DNA from 3 places in the Sulfobacillus thermosulfidooxidans genome. Region 1 is predicted to be linked to each of the others. Evidence: riboswitches for the same ligand, from Rfam matches in the RefSeq annotation. Region 1 holds a riboswitch; each other region holds the start of a gene.
The links. Region 1 has a riboswitch for cyclic di-AMP ahead of AOA63_RS13310 (ABC transporter permease). Riboswitches for the same ligand answer to the same signal wherever they lie in the genome.
Positions count from the first base shown of each region.

Region 2: another riboswitch for cyclic di-AMP. It lies ahead of AOA63_RS05010 (glycosyltransferase); the one in region 1 lies ahead of AOA63_RS13310 (ABC transporter permease).
Region 3: another riboswitch for cyclic di-AMP. It lies ahead of AOA63_RS17955 (peptidoglycan-binding protein); the one in region 1 lies ahead of AOA63_RS13310 (ABC transporter permease).

Region 1 is NZ_LGRO01000001.1:2,737,765-2,742,671, reverse strand. Features, by position in the region: gene AOA63_RS13325 (MarR family winged helix-turn-helix transcriptional regulator) at 1-378, opposite strand, end outside; gene AOA63_RS13320 (ABC transporter ATP-binding protein) at 584-1,363, opposite strand; gene AOA63_RS13315 (ABC transporter substrate-binding protein) at 1,439-2,503, opposite strand; gene AOA63_RS13310 (ABC transporter permease) at 2,702-3,556, opposite strand; cyclic di-AMP (ydaO/yuaA leader) riboswitch at 3,647-3,770, opposite strand; gene AOA63_RS13305 (histidine phosphatase family protein) at 3,981-4,622, shown strand; gene AOA63_RS13300 (hypothetical protein) at 4,663-4,907, opposite strand, start outside.
Region 2 is NZ_LGRO01000001.1:949,869-954,775, reverse strand. Features, by position in the region: partial or broken gene tnpA (IS200/IS605 family transposase) at 5-256, opposite strand; gene AOA63_RS05015 (HAD family hydrolase) at 637-1,359, opposite strand; gene AOA63_RS05010 (glycosyltransferase) at 1,328-2,554, opposite strand; cyclic di-AMP (ydaO/yuaA leader) riboswitch at 2,632-2,758, opposite strand; gene ftsY (signal recognition particle-docking protein FtsY) at 2,793-3,707, opposite strand; gene smc (chromosome segregation protein SMC) at 3,718-4,907, opposite strand, start outside.
Region 3 is NZ_LGRO01000002.1:495,087-499,993, forward strand. Features, by position in the region: gene AOA63_RS17940 (trans-sulfuration enzyme family protein) at 1-566, opposite strand, end outside; gene AOA63_RS17945 (hypothetical protein) at 605-1,111, opposite strand; gene AOA63_RS17950 (DUF962 domain-containing protein) at 1,188-1,526, opposite strand; gene AOA63_RS17955 (peptidoglycan-binding protein) at 1,666-2,796, opposite strand; cyclic di-AMP (ydaO/yuaA leader) riboswitch at 2,806-2,945, opposite strand; gene AOA63_RS17960 (GtrA family protein) at 3,188-3,613, opposite strand; gene AOA63_RS17965 (glycosyltransferase family 4 protein) at 3,610-4,740, opposite strand.

The DNA of each region.
Region 1 (4,907 bases):
CTCATCCCTACTCAATTTGTCATCGGCCTCTTGGGCTAAGAATTTGACATGTTCCGCGCGTTCTAACGACAACAAGCGGATACCTTCATCGGACAACCGCAACCACACTAATCGCCGATCCTGGGGATCACGTTCTTTACACAACAATCCTTTTTGCACTAACGCATCAACCGCCCGGGTGGCTGTCGGTGCAGACACCTGCAAGTGTTTAGCCATATCCATAAGCGTCAGGGTCCGCCGATCCCGAATCAAATATAAAATATGATATTGCGTTGGTGTAATGTGCCATGGCGCACGATCACGCGCAAACTGACGTGCCATCATGCGCAAAACACGAAATGCGGCATCAAACAATGCTTCTGCCTTTTCCTGGTTCACCGTCTTCTCCTCTCCACGGGATATGACAAGCATACCATCAAAGATTGCCCATCGGGTAGAGTCAGTTTCACCAGGGGACTATTTTCGCACAGCAAAATCCTTTTATGCTGAATAATGAACGTGTCATCAGGCGAAAAGGACCTTGGGATGTCACAATTAGCAACTCCCTGGTCCCTTATATGCCTAAATCATGTACGACAAGCCGTTAATGTCGGGGTCTTGATGTTTGTCCTGGTTTAAGAATGTTTAATACGGATTTCTTGTAATGCAAGAAATCCGAAGACAGGGTAACATCCCACTCGCGAGGTCTTCCTAAATTAATCGCAATATCCGCTGCAATTTTGCCGGGCCGTGGCGTCATCACCACCACCCGGTCGGCTAAGACAATCGCTTCCTCTACATCGTGTGTAATGAAGAGAACGGTGGGTTTAACCCTCTGCCATAGAGAAAGCAAAAAGCGTTGCATGTCTGCTCGGGTTTGGGCGTCTAAGGCGCCAAAAGGTTCATCCATCAATAGAATTTGCGGTTCAGTAATCAATGCGCGGGCAATCGCTGCCCGTTGTTGCATGCCTCCAGAAAGTTGATAGGGAAAATGCTGTTCAAATCCAGACAATCCCACAGTGTCAATAATGGACTGAACTTTTGGGACATGATGAGATTTTTTCCCTTCGCGAATCGTGAGTCCCAAAGCTATATTGTCGTAAACGTTCATCCACGGCAACAAAGAAGGTTGCTGAAACACGACTCCCCGTTCCGGTCCCGGTTTATCCACGACCCTCCCTTCCAGTAAAATCTTTCCCTGGCTCGGTTGTTCAAACCCTGCCATCATGTTGAGAATTGTGGTTTTCCCACATCCCGACGGTCCAACAATACAGACAAATTCTCCGGGATGTAATGATAGGTTCACATGATCGACGGCTAAAACGGGCTGGCCGCCTTTTATAGTCGGTGGATAGAATTTCGTCACATTGTGAAGTTCAATCACCCGCAAATGCTCCTTTTTGATTACATCTGATAAATCACACCGGGAACATAGGTCATATAGACCGGATTTCCTGTGTTAGGTCCCACTTTTCCGCGAATGATCGTAGACCGTTTGGCAAAAAGAGGGATCAACATATTGGCTCATATTTGCTGGAACAGCACTGATTTGCCCCGTCTGTTTCAACCACTGGGCTGCTGACGTTAAGGATTTTGTGACCAAAGAGTCAGCAACCGTGCTGGAAGTTCCCAATCTTCGCAGGGTTAATTCCTGGGACAAGGTCGTAAAGTGCAAACCTTGCGCTTGCGCTTTGGCATCAGCGGCTGAAATTCCATTTAATTTGCCAATATCTTGGAATGACTGGTTAGGATGGGCATAGAAAAATTTGACACCAGCTTCTTCCGCTTGGATGAATTGATCCACCAATTGAGGATATTTGCTGGCAAAGTGCGAATTGACAACGGCCAAATTAAAAATTGGTGCTTGGTTGACCTGGTTTTGATCGTAAATGAGGATATGACCATGGTCTTGTTGCATTTCGTTTAAAAAGGGGGCCCATACGTAGGCGGCATCAATTTGATTGGTTTTCCAGGCAGCCACCATGTTGGGCGGAGCCATATTATCGATATGAACAGAAGAGACTGGAATGTGGTGCATTTGAAGAGCGGTATCTAGTTCAAAAGGTGACGTCGAGCCTTGCACCAAAGCTACCGTTTTCCCTTCCAAATCTTTAAGGGATCGAATATGAGACCCATTTTTAACCACTAATCCTTCGGCCGTGGTATACCGCTCCATAGCCCATATCACTTTCAAGGGAACTCCGCGGGCAATCGCAGAGGCTGTCGGGGGATTACCTAAGGTGGTCATAAAATCCAAGGAGCCGGAAGCCAAGGATGTCAGGGCCTCGGGACCCGATGAAAAATATTTCAAGACCACATGCGCATGCATATATTTTTGAAAGAAATTCTGCTCAATGGCCACGGATTCGGGATCTGGCGCATTTTCATAACCGATGGTGACCGTCGGTTCTTGCTTCGCTGCCGTAGCACTGCCGCACCCAGCTAACCCCACCAGGATAGGTAGGATGAAAACTCCCATCATAAGAGACTGCCGAAATTTCTTGGTTTGAAGAAATGCACGCACAAAACATCCTCCTTTGGTATTTTGTCATGGTGTTATGCGCCTCATGACTCACGATGACGGCATAAAATATATGCTCCACTGAGGTTAAGATCGTGACGTTACCCTTTCTTAGGACAAAAAGGTGACACAGCATCCCCGAGCATGACTACTTCCAGTCATACGAGAACGTGCTCTGTTTTAGAGAACAATCGGTAATGTTTATGCTTTCCCTTTCCATGGTGTGACTCGGTGCTCAATGCTGCGGATAATCAGTTCCATCCCGTAACCGAGAAGTCCAATGATCACGATACCGACAAAAACCACTCCGATCTGCAGTTCGTTTCCTGCTGATTCAATCATCCAGCCCAGTCCCTTGGATGCTGCAATCATTTCGGCAGCGACAAGACAGGTCCATGCAATGCCGATACCAACTCGCATGCCCGTAAAAATTTCCGGAAGTGCCGATGGCAAAATGACATAACGGAACAACTGTCTTTTGTTGGCTCCAAGGCATTGGGCTGCCCGAATACGGGTCTCTTGTGCACTTTTTACCCCGCTCATGGCGCTAATGATAATAATGGGAATGGTACAGAAAAAAATCAGGATGACTTTTGAGGTTTCGCCAATGCCAAACCAGACAATCATCACAGGAATATAGGCTAGCGGGGGAATAGGACGAAGGAATTGTAATAACGGGTCAATGGCTAAAAAGACCCAGTCTGATGATGCCATCCAAAATCCAATGGGGATCCCAACCACAACGGCCGCTAAAAACCCTGCCGTAATACGGCCCATGCTATATAACGTGCTCGTTAATAAGGGAACACCGCTATAACCTATTGTGGCAACCGAAATGAAATCATGAAAAACAGATCCGGGTGAGGGGAGGGCTGTGGATGAAACCCAGTGAAGAGCGGAAATTAACCACCATACCACAATGACCAGGACCGCCACTAACCAGGGAACGTAACCTTTATACGGTTTTTTTTGCATCGCCCCCGTCAGGCCTTCTGGCGTTTGACTCACCACGCCATTTTTTTGTTCCTTCTCAGGCGTCACCCATGAATAACCCATAAAGCGTACCTCCTTAAAAACTGAGGTTCTCATCTCCTATCAATCGAAAAATCACCAAATCGATAAAAAAACCGGGACGAGCCCGGGCAACTGTCCAAGCTTTCCATGCCGACGAGGTAAGCTGACGGGCTAGGGCGGAAAGCTGCCCCCTTACGTACGCCCCGAAAATTGGGTCCCCCGTTCGTGTTTGCACACGATTTGGCGATTAATTCAATTGATTCCACTAAGCCCTAGCGTACTATATGTACAAAGGACTGTGTGTGTTCCTTTTCAGCCTATCATGAATTCGGTGCTTGGTGCAATTTTGTGGATGATTGACAAATTTGCGAGAGCGCAATAAATTCTCCCCATGACTTCGGAATTTCAGTAAGATAAAAAGCGCCTAGTCCGTTGTGCTCAACTATTTCTCACAGGAGGTTTTCTGTTGCCCTCATACGCTGATGTATTATTGGTCCGGCATGGTGAAAGTGAAGCCAATGCAGTAGGCCGCTTCGCGTGCCGCACATGGGACCCACCCTTAACTCCCGCCGGTTCTTTAGAGGCCGAGCGACTCGCTCGGCAATTGCTCAATGCTCCCATTCGCTATATTGTCACGAGTCCTTTGTTACGCGCCAGGCAAACCATTCTGCCCTTGGCACGGATCCATCAGATTGATCCCGTCATCTTGGATGACTTGGCAGAAGTTGATTTAGGACAGTGGGATGGTCACCGACTGAAAGATTTAGAAAACGCCAATTCCCCTGCTTTCCAGGCATGGCGGCAAGATCCGGAGAATAATCCCCCTCCCGGCGGAGAAAGTATCATGACCGTGGGTCAGCGTGTGTTGTCCGCGCTCTCGCAGTTCCTTCAAACTTGTGAGCCCAGTACCTTAACCGTAGCAGCAACACACGCTGATTGTATTAAAGGGGCCCTGCTCGTTATTTTGGAAGCCCATGGACCGGCTGCCCGCCATATTTGGGTACCGAATACCGGGCAACTGCTGCTACGGTGGTTTGATAATGGACGCTGGGTCATCATTTTCTCGCCGCTGTGTAATGCCCGGGAAGAAGAGTGCGACTTAGATTAGATTAACCATCATGACTCCACTCTTACGCACTATAAGTCTTTTATAGCACATCGTGATGGTTTAATGGCAGATCCCAAAGCAAGCGGTGCATTAATTCCGCTGTTTTAATCATGTCCTGATCTTTAGGCCGTGCCCAAAAATACAACGAAGGCTGTCCTGCGGTGTGATACACTTCGATCCATTTTTTCGCTGCCAAGCGTTCAAGAATCGGGGTAACAATGTGGGGTTCGAGACGAGCATCCCCACAGATAGTCCCGATTGTCACCGCCCGGCGCCGGTACCATA
Region 2 (4,907 bases), 1.8 Mb from region 1:
CCGTTCAGGGCGGAGATATCAGGCGCTGACCCCGCAGGGGTCCATCCGGCGTTTCCTGTTGCTCGATGTATTGCTTGATGATCGACAGTGGGGCTTCGCCAGCCGACCCGGCAAAATAACTTGGGGACCAGAGGCTGCCACCCCACAGCGCTCGCTCAATGCTTGTATAGGGCTTCTTACGGATCAGTCGGGAGGAAACGCCCTTGAGGCTATTCACCCGTCGAGAAATGGCGACCTTCAGCGGGTAGGTGATCAACTCTTAAGCCCCCAAATGCTTCTAGACATCCCTGACGTCATGCGATACAATCCCCGATGATGCTGGCGGGACAAGGTGGCGAATCAGGAGGGTCACTCCGATGGTCTCACGCCCCGCGACGCAGCCATGGTGGTTCCCCCAGAATCTCCGTCCTTTAGGGCGCGGAGGTTCAAGGAAGCTAATTGGACAAAAAACCATCATGCTGCCACACAATCAGGCGTTCTTAGCATTAAAAAGACGCTCGCCGCGTTCCTGTGTTGGAGCATGATGACAAATGCCCACATGGATTATTTAAAAAGGCATATTATTGTAAGTTTTGACCATGCATAAAGGGGCTTGGCTTTGGGCTTCTTCGGACGAGTCTATGCAAGCCTCAGTCGTTATTGACTTTGTGGTTCTAACCACTGCTGCAGTCCATCTAAAACACCTAATGCGCCCGGATAGCGCGAACGCACGATCCATTCAGGCAGGCAATTTCTTACCGAAGCATCCCCATTGGCCACCAAAACACCGGGATAGTGGTTAGCCAACATATCGCCGTCATTTTCTGCATCCCCCGCGACAAAACAATTTTGCGCTTTGACACCAATGCGGCGCAAAATATACTGCAAGGCACGGCTTTTCAGTGCAGTACAGGGCAAGATATCAAGTCGGCTTTCATTGGGATACCATAACATCCGCACTGTTAAATGATGCTGGGTTAAATACGATTTCACAATCGGCAATAAACTCGGATCTTGAAGTTCAAAAGCGACACGCCAATGGGAACTGCGTCCCCGATAAATGACCCCGGACACTTCGCTTAGTGCCGTGCGAAGGCGCCGCGGCGACCAATTACGACGTTGTTCAAATGCCCAATATTCATCGACTTCGAAGTGGGGACCCCAATAAATGTCGGCTCCCACATCGGTTGCGATCGCAAGCGGTGTGGGAAACCCATAGCGTGTAATAATTGAGCAGGCATTGTTCAGCGTACGACCGGTAAGATAAATAACTCCAAGCTCGGGATGAGCCAAAAGATAATCCCGAACTGCCTGTTCTCCCCCATGGCCGATTAAGGTTCCATCGATATCAGTAGCCAACACCCGCTTGATGGCGGCCACTGGACGCCACCTCCTCATACACTACATGTAGCCGTTGTGCCATGTGGTTAACGGTGTGGTGTCGTTGAATAATTTCTTGCCCGTTAGTTCCCATTTGTCTGGCACGATTAGGAGTTTGCCACAACTCTAACGCGTTTTGCCATAATTGGTCAATACGCGAACGCTCAACGAGAATGCCCGTGAATCCGGGCTCAATCCAGTCTTCCACACCCGGCACGTTGGTTCCGACAACGGCACAACCTGACGCCATAGCTTCAATTACAGCCATACCCAGAGTCGCTCCTTGATTCGGTGCAATTAACACCGTGGATGAACCCATATAGGTGGCAATGGCGTGATGAGGCATGGGACCGAGAAACCTCACATGCCCGTTAAGTTTTTCGGCTAAAGAGCGCAAAGTCGGGTTCGTTGGCTGTCCGTCTACAACCTCACCGGGACTTCCCCCAATAACCAAGAGTGTTAAATCCAAAGGCAACGAAGTACGCGTCATCACCTCAAGTACTTCTTGAATTCCCCGTCCTTTATTCAAACGGCCGACATATAAAATCGGAGGCTTATTTAAGCCCAATCCTCGTAATAACGGTCCAGCATCCCGCACAAAGAAATTAGTGATATCGACAGCGGGTGGTACAACATAAATAGGCACTTTCGGCGCCATTTGATGAATCATTTCACTTTCTTTCAAATAGGGCACCACAACGCCCTGGGCTTGTTCAATGAGTTGGCGCTCGGTTTGTAATCGGATGGAGGACATTTCATCCCCAGGTCGCATAATCCATTGACCCATTTTATATGGCGAATGAATCCAGGGTATACCCAATTCATGGGCCAGGCGCACAGCCACCATTCCCGAAATCCAGAAATGACTATGGATAATATGGTATTCGCGATGTTGTTCGCGAATCCACGTTAACGCTTGCTGAATAATCGCGTCCTGATTGCGATGCCAATCCTCATCTGACGACAAGCGCCCTTCCCAGCCGGTCAGTCGAATGACTTGTCCCAAATGGCCAAAGGAGTAGCGTTCGGGTAAGTGGTCTTGTTGACGTAATGTAATAATATCGACGGCATAACCTAGATGCTGAAGATTTCGGCCCATTTGCCGAACAATAACTTGTTGACCTCCCGTTTCACCGCCGTCCAAGGGATTTAACGGATCGGCGCGTAAGGAGATTTGTAGAACACGTTTCATCATCGTGCATAACCTCCATCGAACCGGGCAAAACAAAGCCCCGGATATTTCCCGGGGGAAGGAGTCAAATGAATTATTAGACCTTGAGCCCCCTACGCCTGCGAAGTTAGCTGACGGGTTCGGGCTGCGAGCATGCCCGTTGCATAGCAATTCACCCCAAAAGGAACGGGTCCTCCGCTTCTTAATCGAATTCGGCGTTATCAAGGTATATTTTGAGTATACGTGGGCAGGAGAAAAGGCGTCAATCGCCTAAAATGGCACGGACATAACTTTCCGCGTCAAACGGCATCAGATCTTCCACTTTTTCTCCGACACCGATAAAACGAATGGGAACACCCAGTTCCCGTTTTATCGACAGCGCAATGCCCCCTTTAGCTGTCCCATCGAGTTTCGTGAGGACAATTCCCGTTACATGAACCGCCTCCAAAAACACTTGAGCCTGAGCTAAACCATTTTGACCGGTCGTCGCATCAATAACCAACCAGACTTGATGGGGCGCATCGGGCCGTTCGCGCCGAATCACCCGAACCACTTTTTGCAATTCCTGCATAAGATTCGATTTATTGTGCAATCGTCCCGCCGTATCAATAATTGCTAAGTCACGAGAACGGGCAATGGCCGCTTGAACGGTATCATAAGCTACAGCAGCAGAATCGGCCCCCGCCCCTTGGCTAATTACGTCAACACCGGCTCGTTGACCCCATTCCTGCAGCTGTTCAACTGCGGCAGCCCGAAATGTATCGGCCGCCCCCAATATAACCTGGTACCCTTGGCGTTTCATCATGTACGCAAATTTTCCCGCCGTGGTTGTTTTCCCCGTGCCATTGACACCAACCATTAACCATATACTAGGTCTTTGCGGATCAAGAAGGGTAGGATCAGATGCTTTTTCAAATAGGTTCACCATAATGCGCCGGAGCAATTCCATGACGTCATCTGCACGCTGGGGATGCGCAATCCGGACTTCTTCTCGCAATTGGGTCAAGAGGTAGTCCACCGTATCATATCCAAGATCAGCTTCAAATAGGATTTCTTCGAGCTGATCCCATAAGGACTCATCCCATTGGCGTCCTTGAAACAGTGTCCGCAGACGTCCACCTAAACTGTCTCGAGTACGAGTCATTCCTTCTTTTAAACGATTCCAAAAACCAGCCATTGCCATTCACCTATCCTTCCTCTGCTAATGGAGTGTGTTCAATGCGGACGGAAACTAATCGACTGCGACCTTGACCGTCCCCAGCCACACCCCACAGTGCATCCGCTATAGTCATCGTTGATTTATGATGCGTCACAATCACATATTGGGTCCGTCCGTGATGCGCGCGAATGTATTGCGCGACTCTTTGAGCATTAGCTTCATCTAATGCTGCCTCGACTTCATCCAGAACGACAAACGGAGAAGGACGAACACTTAATAAGGCAAACAGCCAGGCAATGCCTCCGAGTGCCTTTTCTCCTCCAGAAAGCAAGGTCATGGTGCTCGGCTTTTTTCCTGGTGGTCGGATCCATAATTCAATGCCCCTTTCATCACCTTGGATCCACCGAAATCCGCCTTCTCCTCCCAACAATGATAAACAGGCTTGCTTAAATGCCTCCTCTACTTGAGAAGCCGTTTCGGCCAGGCGTGCATCCACCTCATGATCAATTTGCCGCAAGGTTTCCCGCAATTCATTTTTGGCGAGTTCGACATCATGTCGTTCGGATTCGAGATACGCTAGACGGTCTTCTAACTGTGTAAAAAGGGCATACACCCCGGGCCGTATGGGACCTAGCTGATCTAAAGCGCTTTGCCATTCGTCGAGTAAGGTTTTAGCTCGAGGAATTTCCTCATCCGGTAACGGCTCGCCATCCGGTGGCTCATAGCCATCCCATCGGGTTGTGGTTTTAAGCAACTGTTGTTCAATATACGTGATCCGCCCGGACATCTTCCGGTCCTCACTGTCAAGCGATCGAATGCGGCCTCCCAACTGTTGAACAGCGTCTCCCATTTGCACCAATGTCCTTTGATACTCCTGAATGCGTTGTGATTCGACATCAATTCGCTCTATCATATTCTCACGTTCCGCTCGGTGAGCCGAAAGTTCACGGAGAACCTCTTCCCTTTGTGTTGATAATTGTTGCCGTCGCTGAGAGATTTCCTGTGCTTGCACGGTCAAGCGTTGTTTTTCTTCGGCGTACCGAGCCATTAGTTCAAGACGGTGACTATGAACTTGCTGGGAATTTAAATAGGCTTGCCGGCGGGTGTTATATGCTTCTTTAAGCGCAGAAAGTTCTTGGTCGAGGGTGTTAATATAGTGAATTTTTTGTTCTAAAGCTTGTTTAACTTCTCCGATGCGGATTCGATGATCTGCTAACG
Region 3 (4,907 bases), on a different contig from region 1:
TCGACAACCACTGTCAAATCATGCGAATGCGCCTGGCGCGTTACACGTTCAATATCAATGACATGTAAAAGGGGATTGGTTGGTGTCTCCAACCAAATGAGACGGGTCGTGGGTCGGATCCTTTTCACCCAATCATCGGTATCGAACGTGCAATAATCAACCGCGATATTATGCTGGCGATAGACTTGTTCTAATAACCGGTAGACGCCTCCGTAGAGATCTAATCCCGCAATGACATGGTCGCCAGGGTTTAAGTGCCGTAAAATGGCATCACAAGCCGCCATTCCCGACCCAAAGACGACAGCAAACTGGCCATGTTCCAACGCCGTCAACGTATCTTCCAACGCTTCCCGATTCGGTGAATCTCCGCGGCCATATTCATAGTGGACGGGTGTCCCATCAAGCGCTTGGGTATATGTACTGGTTTGGTAGATAGGCATTGTTGTCGACCGGGATTGGTCTAATGAGCTTTGCGCTTGGTGAATGGCTCGTGTGCTAAATCCCCAGTCTTCGTGCTGATCCTTAGATTGATTCGCGGTCGCCACCACCTCTTGGTATAGTTTCATGGTCCACTCTTCTATTTAAGCAACCCGGACACGAAAACTCAACTGTTGACGAGGACTGCATCCCACGAGACATCAAGAACTTGCCCATTGGGCAATAGTTTAAAGGAGAACGGGGCTAAATGGGTGCTGGGATCAAAATAAAGACGGTCAAAAGCCATATTCGGCAGCGGCGGAATATTAATATAGACTTCTTCCGGAATCGTTGTCGACTCAATGGGATGGGGGAGATAGTGGAGGCTCTTTTCCAGACCCGCCACATTTATTGGTACTTCTAACGTAACGTAATACGTGTTTGAGCCATTATCATAAGCCGGCCCATAGTTATAGTAACCAGGAATTTGACCACTACCCAGATATTCCTGGTTGCCTGTCGCCTGCAAAATATTCGCCCCAATATTATAGCCGGATAGGGTGGGAGTATTGATAATCTTGCGCACGGGTCCTGGCATGTTGCCAATGCTATTGGGGCTGCCACAACCGGCGAGAACGACGCTGACACCCATCAACAAAACTATCTGCCGCCCATGGCGCAACCACAATGACATCACGCTCGCCTCCTCTTGCCCTATATATATCGGTTGAGGAGCGAACTATGTTAGCCAGGTCGACAGGTCTTGAACCTCATTTTCCTTTCAACGGGTTGCGCGGCAAGGAGAAATCTTCAAAAGCAAATCCTCGTGTCAACATAATCCAAAATAATAACAGATCTGCTTGAAGAGAATACCGAGGAAAACGCCATGTTGCCGGTCGATTTTGTTCAATAAATAAATGGCCGTACCAAGCGAACCCATAACCCATGACAAGGGCAAGCAATAAATACCAAGCGTTAAAGGTTAGAAGAGCCAGCAAAATCGCAATCAACGCCGTGCCAGTGCCAATGAAATGGGTGAGACGCGTAGCGGACTTTTGGTGCTGCGCAAGATAATATGGCCAAAACTCTTCAAATGAATGCATTCTCATCTGTTTTTCACCTCATCATAATATTTCGCGAGAATCGCGGAAAATCCTTCCTTAGAGAGGCACAGACTAGCAATTTGATCTATTTTTTTCCATAAAAAATGAGAGCAGCGAAATACTGCTCTCATTGTCTAATGCGAAATTACTTGCCTAGAACATAGACGGTAACGGGCTCAATGCCAAAGTTGGAGACGGTTTGAGAATTGGCATCCATGAATATGTCAATTCGGTGTCCCACAATCGCTCCACCTGTATCCATTGCGCGGCCTAAAAATCCGCCGGCCGGCAAATTGGGATCGGTGTATCCGGTCACGTACACGTAGGATTTTAATGGAATGAGTGATGGATCCACAGCAATCATTCCCGGTTCCAAAGGTTGGCCAAATGCATCGACCGGTCCGTAGGGGTAGTTGTCTTTAAGACTCGGACCATATGCCGTTGCGCGCATATGATAGACCGCAATCACGGGGCGGCCATCAATCGTGCTGGGCGTAGAGGAAGACGACGAGGACACTTGCGACGCGTCTGATACGTTAGCCGCTTGGGTGCCTTGGGTGTTCTGACTGGAGGTCGTGTTGCTGACACTTGTTTGTGCCGTATTTGCAGCGGTCAGATCAGTATTGGGCGCTAAAATTCCGAGACCAATCAAAATCTGTTTCCAGGTATCATATGTGGTTACACCCGAAGGGGTCAGTCCCTGAGCTCGCTGAAAAGCTTCCACCGCTGCCTGGGTTTTAGGTCCAAAAATTCCATCTGTCGGTCCCACTTGAGTATACCCCAGTAACTTTAGGTCAGCTTGTAGCGTCGCCACCCAATGTCCTTGGGAACCGATGGAGAGTTTCTGATAAAGTGCTGGATGTTCTTGTGCATTAATGGGAGGCACATTGACGGAGAATGTCATAGGACCGGTGTAACGCGGAGTCAGATTAAACCCAGCTAAAATATCTTGCCAAACGGGCGGACTGGTCACTCCTGTAGGAGCAAACCCGTTATTTTCCTGGAAGGCCTTAAGAGCCGCCAGCGTTTTGGGTCCAAAGATTCCATCATCCGTTCCGACACTGTGGTATCCCAATAAATAGAGATCGGCTTGTAGTGTGGCCACCCAGTGTCCCACGCTCCCTTGTTGGAGCACTTGATTCATGGCAGGATGTTGCTGCGCTAACATTTGAGTGGTTTCGGGAATTGAGGCAGCTTCAGCAGATCCAGAAATCATCATACCGAGTGCTGCAGTCGCCCCAGTCATTAGGGCTCCGGCAAGAAAACGATAATGCATTAAACAATCTCCCCTCAACAATTTTGCCTCCGGAGTTAGCTGACGGGTTAGGGCGCGGAGAGTGGCCCCTTCGACCGAAAACTGTCGAATTCACCCCAGATTTGGATCCCCCGGTTGTTGAATCATCAACAATTTGGCTGGCGTCAGTTTAGGAAAGATTGGACAACCTGTCAGATGCCATAATGCTGGTTATCCTTGCGTTTTGCCCCACCCGCTGTCCCTTTTCAAGACAATCGCAATATTTGTCCATGATTGCGCTATCATACCAATTTTTAGCGCACAGGGTTTAAAGCGATGTGGGAAAGACCGCAAAAAATGACGTTTGGGCGAGATATTTGCTATCCTCTGGGATTTGACTGGAAGAAACATGTCACAAATTGGATCGGACAACTTACGTAAATACAATGAGTTTCATCATAATAAAACTTGTTAGGGAAGCTAAAAACATCGCTGCCAATTTAGCAATATTGTTGGCCATGACATGGGGAATGGCATGAATCTGCAAGACTAAAGGAGCAATTAACCACAAAATTAAATCGTTTACCACAATATTAATTAGTGACTGCACAATAAACAAAACGCGTTGACGCAGCGCTTCTTTCCCATGCTTTTTAACATTCTGGCGAAATGTCCAGCGACTATTCCAAATATAGCTGTTAAGGATTGCAGCCATTACCGCTAACGTGTTATACACCACGAGCTGATCGACATTCCGTGTAGGAATGAGCCAATACAACCCATTAAAAACTAATAGATCGATTATGGCATTCCCCAATCCGACCGATACGAATTGGATAAATTGCCATAGCCGACTCATTGATGTCCCTTTACGTGGCGAATCGCCGCCTCGTAGAGCGCCTCGAGTTCTTGCGTAGGTTCTTTCCATCCCCATTTCTCCGCTTCTTGGCGCGCCTTCACTCCAAGATCCGCCAGTAAAGTCCGGTCCTTCATCAATTCGCTTACCAATTGGGCTAATTGGTACGGTTGGGTACTCGGAAATAGTCTTCCTGCCCCACTGGGATCAATGAGTTCATGCGACGGTCCAGATTCCGCGGCCACAATGGGCAACCCCGAAGCCATCGCTTCTAATAACACCAAGCCTAACGTTTCTGTCGTACTCGGGAACACAAAAAAGTCTGCCGAGGCATATGCGCTTGCCAATTCTTCGCCTAAGAGTTTTCCGACAAATGTCGTAGGAGTCCGCTCAAAGCGCTGTTTAAAATAATCGACAGCCGGCCCATCACCGACCAAAGCCAGGTGCACACCGGGATTGCCTGGAAACAAAGATAATAACCGTTCTAATCCTTTTTCTTTAGCAATGCGTCCCACGTATAACGCAATGAGCCGATCAGCATGTCCACCGGTTAACCGTTGGCGCATGGCTTCGTTCCGGTGACGCGGATGAAATCCTGAGAGATCCACGCCTCGTCGCCACAGCCGCGCGTTTTTGATTCCATGCTGCGTAATTTCTTTCATAATGGCTTCAGATGTCGCCAAATTATACACAGCCTGGTTATGTAACATGCGCAAAAGTCCCCAGATTGCAGGCTTGGTAAATCCCAAATGGTAGAAGTCGGCATATTGCGCAATATTTGTATGATACGATGCCACTAATGGATATTGGCGGCGGCGCGCCGCATATACGCCTGCAATGCCTAAGACAAACGGATTCACCACATGAACCACATCGGGACGAAATTCATCGAGAAATTTTTGGACGCGAGGCAAGGGAATGCCCCAAGGCTTTCCTCCATAGACAAAAGACACGGAAAATGTGGGTACGGATTTTACCGGAATCCCTTCAAAAACAGGTTCTCCGCCACAAGGAGCCACAATAAATAATTCGTGTCCCATCCGTTTAAGTTCCCGGACTGTTTCCGTAATCCGGGTTACCACCCCATCCGTGGACGGCCGCCATGTTTCTGTAACAAATGCAATTCTCATATCTTCAACGCCCAAAAGTGCGTTTTTTGCACACTCAATCCCACCATGTATCTATGTTGACCCAAATATTCTTTGAACCAGCATAGTATATCATAGCCGATCTGTCCTGTCCTTTCCGCCTTCTGATCGCGTAAATCCCAATTGTTCGTAATATTCATCATCGATAG